Regions from separate parts of the Paenibacillus sp. Marseille-Q7038 genome, predicted to be linked through region 2. Evidence: riboswitches for the same ligand, from Rfam matches in the RefSeq annotation. Region 2 holds a riboswitch; the other holds the start of a gene.
What was found. Region 2 has a riboswitch for cyclic di-AMP ahead of ACWPWY_RS12350 (C40 family peptidase). Riboswitches for the same ligand answer to the same signal wherever they lie in the genome.
Positions count from the first base shown of each region.

Region 1 (3,770 bases), 1.4 Mb from region 2:
TCTAACATTCATCATACCGCGCTATTTGTACGCCGGAAGTATCGGTCGCTACTTGATCATTTGGGGCAGGGAGCTCCATGGGATCTAGATCGCAAACACGGGGGACTCTTTATACTTCCGCCCGACTGGAATGATCCTACGGACCGTTCCAAAGGCGATTTACAGCATTTTCATAATAATCGTGATTATTTTCTTCGAGCAAAAGGCACCCATATTATTCATACGGGCAGTCAGCATATTTACTCTATGGATTATCGTGAAATGTATCAGTTTCATATCTCTCAGCAAGCCGATGTCACTCTTCTTTATAAAAAAGTAGATGAGATCCTTCCTGAACATGAATCCTGCGTACGGGTCGATGTGGACGGTGTGAAAGTTACCGGAATTCATCAAGAAGGAGACCATCCTAATATATATCTTGGTGCCTTTATTATGGAAAAACAATTGTTTTTGAAATTAGTGGATCATTGTATTGCCCATGGTCAAGATTACTTCTTCCGTGACGGTATCCAAGATAATTTGCATAACTTAAACGTTGCTGCTTTTGCTTTTGATGGCTATCATACCGTAATTAACTCGATTGAAAGCTACTATCGCAATAGTATGGATTTACTCAATCAAGAACAATATCAACGTTTGTTTAAACAAAATGAGATTCATACCAAAATCAAATACGAACCGCCGACTAGGTTTCTGGATAATGCGGAAGTAAGCAACTCTTTAATAGCTAATGGCTGTATTATTGGAGGACAGGTCGAGAACAGTATTATTTTTAGAGGAGTTAAAGTTCATAAAGGGGCACAAATTCGGAATTCGATCATCATGCAAAAGTGTGTAATTGAGGAGAATGCAGTGCTTGAGAATGTAATTCTTGATAAAGATGTACATTTAACGGCAGATCGCACACTGATCGGTGACGCTAAGCAGCCTTATGTCATTGCCAAAAGCAGCCAAATTTAAAATTACTAAAAAGGTCGGAGGAGTAATCCTCTGACCTTTTTTATATTGAATTTCTGAAGTTTCATAATCGTGATGGCAGTTTATATGTATACTATAAGCCGGCCTTTTTCGCAGCTGATGAACTAAGTACACGCTTAGCACCATAATATTTTGAGCTCCAATAACCCTTATTAATGGGTGTAATGGCAATACCTTTAGAGGAGGTAGCGGAGACAAAATTGTTATTACTTAGGTATATGCCAACATGCGAGATACCTTTACCGCTTGTATTAAAGAATACAAGATCGCCTTTGGTAAGAGCGGATTTTTTCACTGATGTGCCTTTTTTATATTGTTGCTTCGAACTATGGGGTAAAGATACACCTAGTTTTTTATATACATAACGAGTAAACCCAGAGCAATCAAACCCTGAGAGTGTGGTACCGCCGTATTTATAAGGAACACCAACTGTTTTATTTACTGTGGTAGAAAGTACAGAAGCGGAAGCTTGCCCGAGTCCTGCTGTGAATAGTAATGATAGTCCTAATGCTGCTGCTGCGAGTTTCTTTTTCAAAATGTAATACTCCTTCCAATGCCTGCGAGGTTAGCTAAGGATTCGGTTGAAGGTACCCTATGATCACTCTGTTTCGAGATCAATTCACCCATGGTAGGCGGGTCCCCCGCTTCTTAGGTGCGTAAGAATTCGGCGGTTATCGTGATTGCACCTTGTATATTCATGATAATGATAACAATTAGTTACAAAAATAATTACGAAAATGTTACTTTCTCTACAACGAATTTTAACATTGGCAGAATGAATTATCAACCTGATTTTGCTAATTTCGTTATCATTTTTTCGGATTTATCACGCTTTTGTGAACAATGGTGTTGGTTAACCCTTATTAGCAGAATTATTGGAGATGTTTTAATACCGACTAATTTACTTAGCAACACGATAAAAGAGGCCCGGAAGCATTAAAATAATGCTCTCGGGCCTTTCATTTCTCCTTATTCATCGTGCTCAGTAAAGACAATTTCATAGACATTAGATACCACTTTAAAGGAGTGTATCCGATTATTAAAGTCATAAGTGCAAAGTGCCTGGATCGTGTCGGAAAACACATATTCATCCCGTCCCCGCGAGGGTCTAAAGAGCGGAAGCACTTGCATATGCAGTGTGTAGATAATCTTAATTACTTCACTAGGCTGAATATCTGTAATTTGTACTGTCTGTTGCTCCATCTCAGAATCTGTTAGCTCACGTTTACGATCAGACGACTGAATAATGCCATTTAGGATCGTAGACACACCCGGAGCAGGTAAGGTGAGAAACAAATCTGCTTTCGTATTTCCTAAATTCTGAACGGTTAGCTCAAAAAGAATGTCGTCGCCTGGTTCCACGAACTTCGGTGAGGTGCGGACATGAAGTATTATGCGCGGAGCATAGAAAAAAACAGGAGTAAGAGCTAGTGTTGTCAGTCGAACGGATCTCCCATCATTAATTCGAAATGTGTAAGTCAGCAGTGAGCGGTTCATCCATTCTTCAGCAGGGACAATGGAATTAGGGATCACAGAAACTGACGATTCAAATGTAATGTATATGCTGGCGTGTGGAATTAAGGTGCCTAAAGGAAGTCCGGTATCTAAAGAAACCTCAGGGCGAAGAATGCCGTTTATTTTTACTGTACCTGGAACCAGGTTGAGCTCTGAGGCTTGAAGTAAGTCATAGACTGCTTGGACAGGAACTTCTCCTTTATTTTGGATAAGCACTTCATATATAACGGTATCTTCATAGGTTACTTGATTAGGAGTTATGTTTACGGAAATTGATAACAACGGTTCCACATAGGAGATAGATACCGGGTTTGAACGAATTGTAATTTCTTCTCCCTGATTGATATAAAGTAACATTGCAACACTCGTAAGAGGAGTTGAAGTTGTCTTTTTCCCTATTTTCACCTGATACGATATTTGTGTCGTTGAGTTTGCGGCAACGAAAGGTAATGTAATACCTGCAGATGGATCAAGTTCAGGGGCGAGGAGACCATCAATGACTACACTGCCTGGAAGAAAACGCATCTCACCTACCAATGATGTGCTAACTACTGCATTTCTGATGTCATCTTTGCCTGTATTTGTGATTTGGATAAGAAAAGTGAGGGTATCTCCCTCAAAAGTCTGATTCGTATTGGCATAATAGTAGATTGATAATTGAGAGGGAGATAGGTATAAGGTGACTGGATTAGAGATGAGCTCTTTGGTAATGAGACGACCATCCATCGCTTGGAATGTATAGCTAGCTGTGGCCACATTGATCAGCGTTAAAGAATCAGGAATGCTGCTTACAATGATCTGGAACTGAATCGCAACTTTCTTATTGATCGGCAAGATCCCGATTTGCAGACCCTCTCGGGGATTCGCCCCTGGTATAGGTACGCCATCTTTCAAGAGGCTGTTAGGAATAAAGGAAGTACCCTCCGGTAGCGTATCGGTTAGCGTAACCTCTGCAGGGGCATTCCCTGTATTCTCTATTTCAATCTGATACGTAACGATGCTGTCGAGCGTCACTTGTTCCACTGAAGCACTTTTTTTTAGTGTGAGAATGGCACCTGTTAACGGAATAGATACCATGTTGGAATAAGATACACCTTCAAAGCGGCCGGAAGCAAAACGGACAGAAGATTGATTGTTTAATACATAATTCCTTCTATCCTGCGAATTCATATCGTAACGACCTGTACTTGGAATGTAATTGTTGAGAAAGCTCCTTCTTGAATGGTCCCAACCGTAACACCTGTATTTGGATTGGCATTAGGTCTAGCGTTTCCATC
Region 1 is NZ_CBCOOM010000001.1:1,175,094-1,178,863, forward strand. Features, by position in the region: gene glgD (glucose-1-phosphate adenylyltransferase subunit GlgD) at 1-960, shown strand, start outside; gene ACWPWY_RS05685 (C40 family peptidase) at 1,052-1,513, opposite strand; cyclic di-AMP (ydaO/yuaA leader) riboswitch at 1,518-1,658, opposite strand; gene ACWPWY_RS05690 (hypothetical protein) at 1,948-3,663, opposite strand; gene ACWPWY_RS05695 (DUF7507 domain-containing protein) at 3,660-3,770, opposite strand, start outside.
Region 1: another riboswitch for cyclic di-AMP. It lies ahead of ACWPWY_RS05685 (C40 family peptidase); the one in region 2 lies ahead of ACWPWY_RS12350 (C40 family peptidase).

Region 2 (3,770 bases):
TTAGACAGCGATGCCTATGATGGACTGGAATTTATTTTGGGCGCCCGTACGATTGTCAATGATTGTCGCGCTGCTCTCAAGCCTTGTAACGATCATTGTAGGGAGTTTACTCGCTAAATGGATGTCCAGGAAAACATTCCGCGGTAAACTTTTTCTCGAGACTGCTTTCATGCTTCCCATTGTGCTGCCCCCTACTGTCGTTGGATTTTTGTTACTCGTTCTTTTTGGCAGAAACAGCTTTGTTGGTTCACTAATAGAGCGTATTTTTGAAGCTCCACTTCTATTCACATGGTGGGCAGCCGTTATCGCTTCGATTGTTGTCTCATTCCCTCTGGTCTATCAGACGATGAAAGTTGGATTTTCGTCCGTGGACCAAGAGCTTGAAGCAGCTGGACGCTCCATCGGTGCAAATGAATGGCAAGTCTTTCGCTATATTACACTTCCTCTTGTATGGCCTTCTCTTATGACCGCTTATATACTTGGATTTGCCCGTTCGCTGGGAGAGTTTGGGGCTACACTTATGATTGCAGGTAATATACCAGGTAAAACGCAGACTGTACCCACTGCTATATATATCGCTGTAGACAGCGGTAATACAACCATGGCTTGGGTGTGGACGATCTCTATTATTGTCATTTCATTCCTCCTTTTACTAATAACAGGACGTAATAAATCGACATAATTTGATAACATCTTTGTAATGATCACCCCAACAACCCGTTATTTCTAAAATAACGGGTTGTTTTTTTGTTATATTTTTACCAAAGAACTAGAAAATTAAGGGTTTTATATGAAATAATAGATAAATATTTTGTAATAAAAACAGGAAAATTAATAATTTAGGTTACAATATTGTAACCTAAATAGGTGTTTCAACTCTTCGATTTGGTGATAAATTAACCCTTTTAAATGAATTTAACCTCTCTATATAAGTATATAATTAAGATCTTTGCCAAGTTTTAGTGTATGAAAAGCGAAACTATGGTTACAGTTTTGTAACATTCAATGCTTTTTTTATTATATATTAGTTACAGTTGATTAATATTAATAAAGCCGAATCTACTAGATAGTACGGGGGACGATTTACATACTTGGGGTGAATGGATGATGAAGATCCTAGAGTACCTTCTACTCAAACCCGTCAACTAACCTCGGAGGCTAACGGAGGAATAAATAATAATGATGAAATTTGGTAAATGTATGTTGTTAACTACTCTGCTTGGAGCAGGCTTAGTACTCGGAAATTCGCAAGTAGATGCTTCTTCTTCAGGTTCAAATAGTGTAAATGTACAGCTTAATGATAGTCTTGTTAATTTTGAGGATGCTTCTCCTTTTCTAGATAATAACGATAGAACGCAAGTTCCATTACGTAAACTTGCAGAAGAAATGAATTATACCGTAAGTTCTTCTAAATCAGGTTCAACTACAACGGTTACTATTAAAAAAAATGGAACTACAATTAAAATTAAAACAGGTTCCACAACAGCAACAGTCAACGGAAAAAGTGTAAGTCTTGATACACAAGTGTTTATTCGCTCTAGCCGTACATACGTTCCACTTCGTTTTATATCCGAAGCAATGGGTAATGACGTGGTTTGGAAAAAGAGCTATTCCCTTGCCATGGTAAATACAACAGGTAAAACGTATAGCCCGATTCTCGTAGGAAATGATCATGTAAAAGGAACAAGTATTGTCCAAGAAGCCACAAAATATATAGGTACACCTTATGTATATGGCGGTTCTACTCCAAGTGGATTTGACTGCTCTGGTTTTGTGAAATATGTTTTTGAGAAACACAATGTATCTCTTCCGCGTACAGCTGCTTCCATGTATAAAACAGGAACTTCTGTATCAAAAAGTAATTTGAAGCAAGGCGACCTTGTTTTCTTTAATACAACAGGTTCATCTGTCTCTCATGTCGGCATTTACGTTGGAAACAATAGTTTCATTTCTGCCACTACTTCCAGTGGTATTAAAATCGACAGCTTGAGTAACACTTACTGGGGTCCTAAATATGTAGGAGCAAAAAGTGTACTCTAATATTATAGATTAGTATTAAAAGAAGACATTCACTCCGCGTTTTGGAGATGAATGTCTTCTTTTGTCTTAGAAGTTTCTTACTTGACATCGAGTTGTACCGCGCTTTCGTTGCCAGCACATTGATGATGAAGTTATATTGTTCCTTCGGGTGTAAGTAATGTCCTACAGTGCCGCATAAGGGCTCAGAACCGGGGTTTGTTGTTATCTAATCATCCACGAACACTACATCTTATTATAATCCGCTATATACAGCCCAAAAAAAGGTACAGCCCCTCAACTGTTTTTGAGGAGCCGTACCTTTTCTTTATGAGGGGACTTATTCAGTGACCTCTTGTAAGAAATCATCTTATTGATTCTATAATTTAATTCCTAATTTGTGAAAACATGATTCCCTATTGTTTTTATAATAGGGCGTGCCTTACTCCAAGCAGATGTAGCAATCTTCGGATTATAATAATAGAGAGCTCCCTCTGTTGGATCCTCACCATTCAGCGCACGCTTTGCTGCTATATAAGCTGATGAATTAGGAGTAAGGTTATACTGACCGTCATCCACCGCAGTAAACTGTCTAGGATGAAGGATAACCTCTTTTATGGAACTTGGGAACTGATTAGACTGGACCCGGTTAAGGATGACAGCAGCTACCGCTACCTGACCTTCTAATGATTCGCCCCTCGCTTCACCGTTTATTGCTTTAGCTAAAGCGTTCAGTGTAGATCCTGCGGCAGGTGCCTTCGTCTTCAAAGCGGCTATCGTTCGTTTGCCTGCCTTTCCGTCTACGGCCAGTCCACTTCGCTTCTGGAAGGTTTGAACTGCCTTCTCTGTTTGTGATCCATAGTATCCGGTTACTCCAGCAGACAAGTACCCAAGCGTTCTGAGTCTCTCTTGGAGTTCTACAACTTCAGAATGTTGAGTCCCTTTTTGAAGAAGCATTGCACTGGCCGGAGAAGCCATCCCTACCGTACCTATTGCTATCGATCCGCTTAAAAGTAAACCTGCTGTGAATCTTTTCCACTTTTTGTTGTTATTTAATTTGTTCATATAATCTATGACAACCTCCAGATTCGTGATGTAAGTTTAATAGTGGGATCTGGCTTTGCCGATCCTGAAAAAAAAGCCGAGAGAAAGGGAACTGTTCCTGCTTTCTCCCGGCGAAGCGTTTTTCAAGTGCACTTCATTCTTACAAATTCAATATTTATTTTGTGAAAACATGATTACCAAGTCTTTGTGTAACTGGCCTAGAACTCATCCAAGAAGATGAAGTATACTTCGGATTATAGAAGTATAGAGCATTTTTAGAAGGATCATATCCTGTCAAAGCTCTGCGAGCTGCCTCATATGCACCCGCCGTTGGCACACTTAGTTTGCCATCCGCTGCAGGTGAGAATTGCCCTTTTTGAAAAATCACGTTCGTAATGGCGTTCGGAAATGCCCCGTTCTGAACACGATTTAGAATGACAGCTCCTACGGCAACTTGTCCAGTAAATGATTCTCCGCCAGCTTCATCTTGAATAATACCTGCCAGATGTTTTAACACTTTGTTATTAATCGGCGCTTTGGCTTTCAGTTTGGCTTCTGTCTTGGGACCAACCTTTCCATCGACAGCTAAGTTGTTCACCCTCTGGAATTTCTTCACAGCTGCAACCGTTTTGTCTCCATAGTAACCGCTGATGCCAGCCCAGAAATATTTTATTTTATTCAGTCTTTCTTGGACCTCAACTACTTCGGAA
Region 2 is NZ_CBCOOM010000001.1:2,588,970-2,592,739, forward strand. Features, by position in the region: gene modA (molybdate ABC transporter substrate-binding protein) at 1-4, shown strand, start outside; gene modB (molybdate ABC transporter permease subunit) at 20-682, shown strand; cyclic di-AMP (ydaO/yuaA leader) riboswitch at 1,042-1,175, shown strand; gene ACWPWY_RS12350 (C40 family peptidase) at 1,180-2,040, shown strand; gene ACWPWY_RS12355 (cell wall hydrolase) at 2,410-3,081, opposite strand; gene ACWPWY_RS12360 (cell wall hydrolase) at 3,236-3,770, opposite strand, start outside.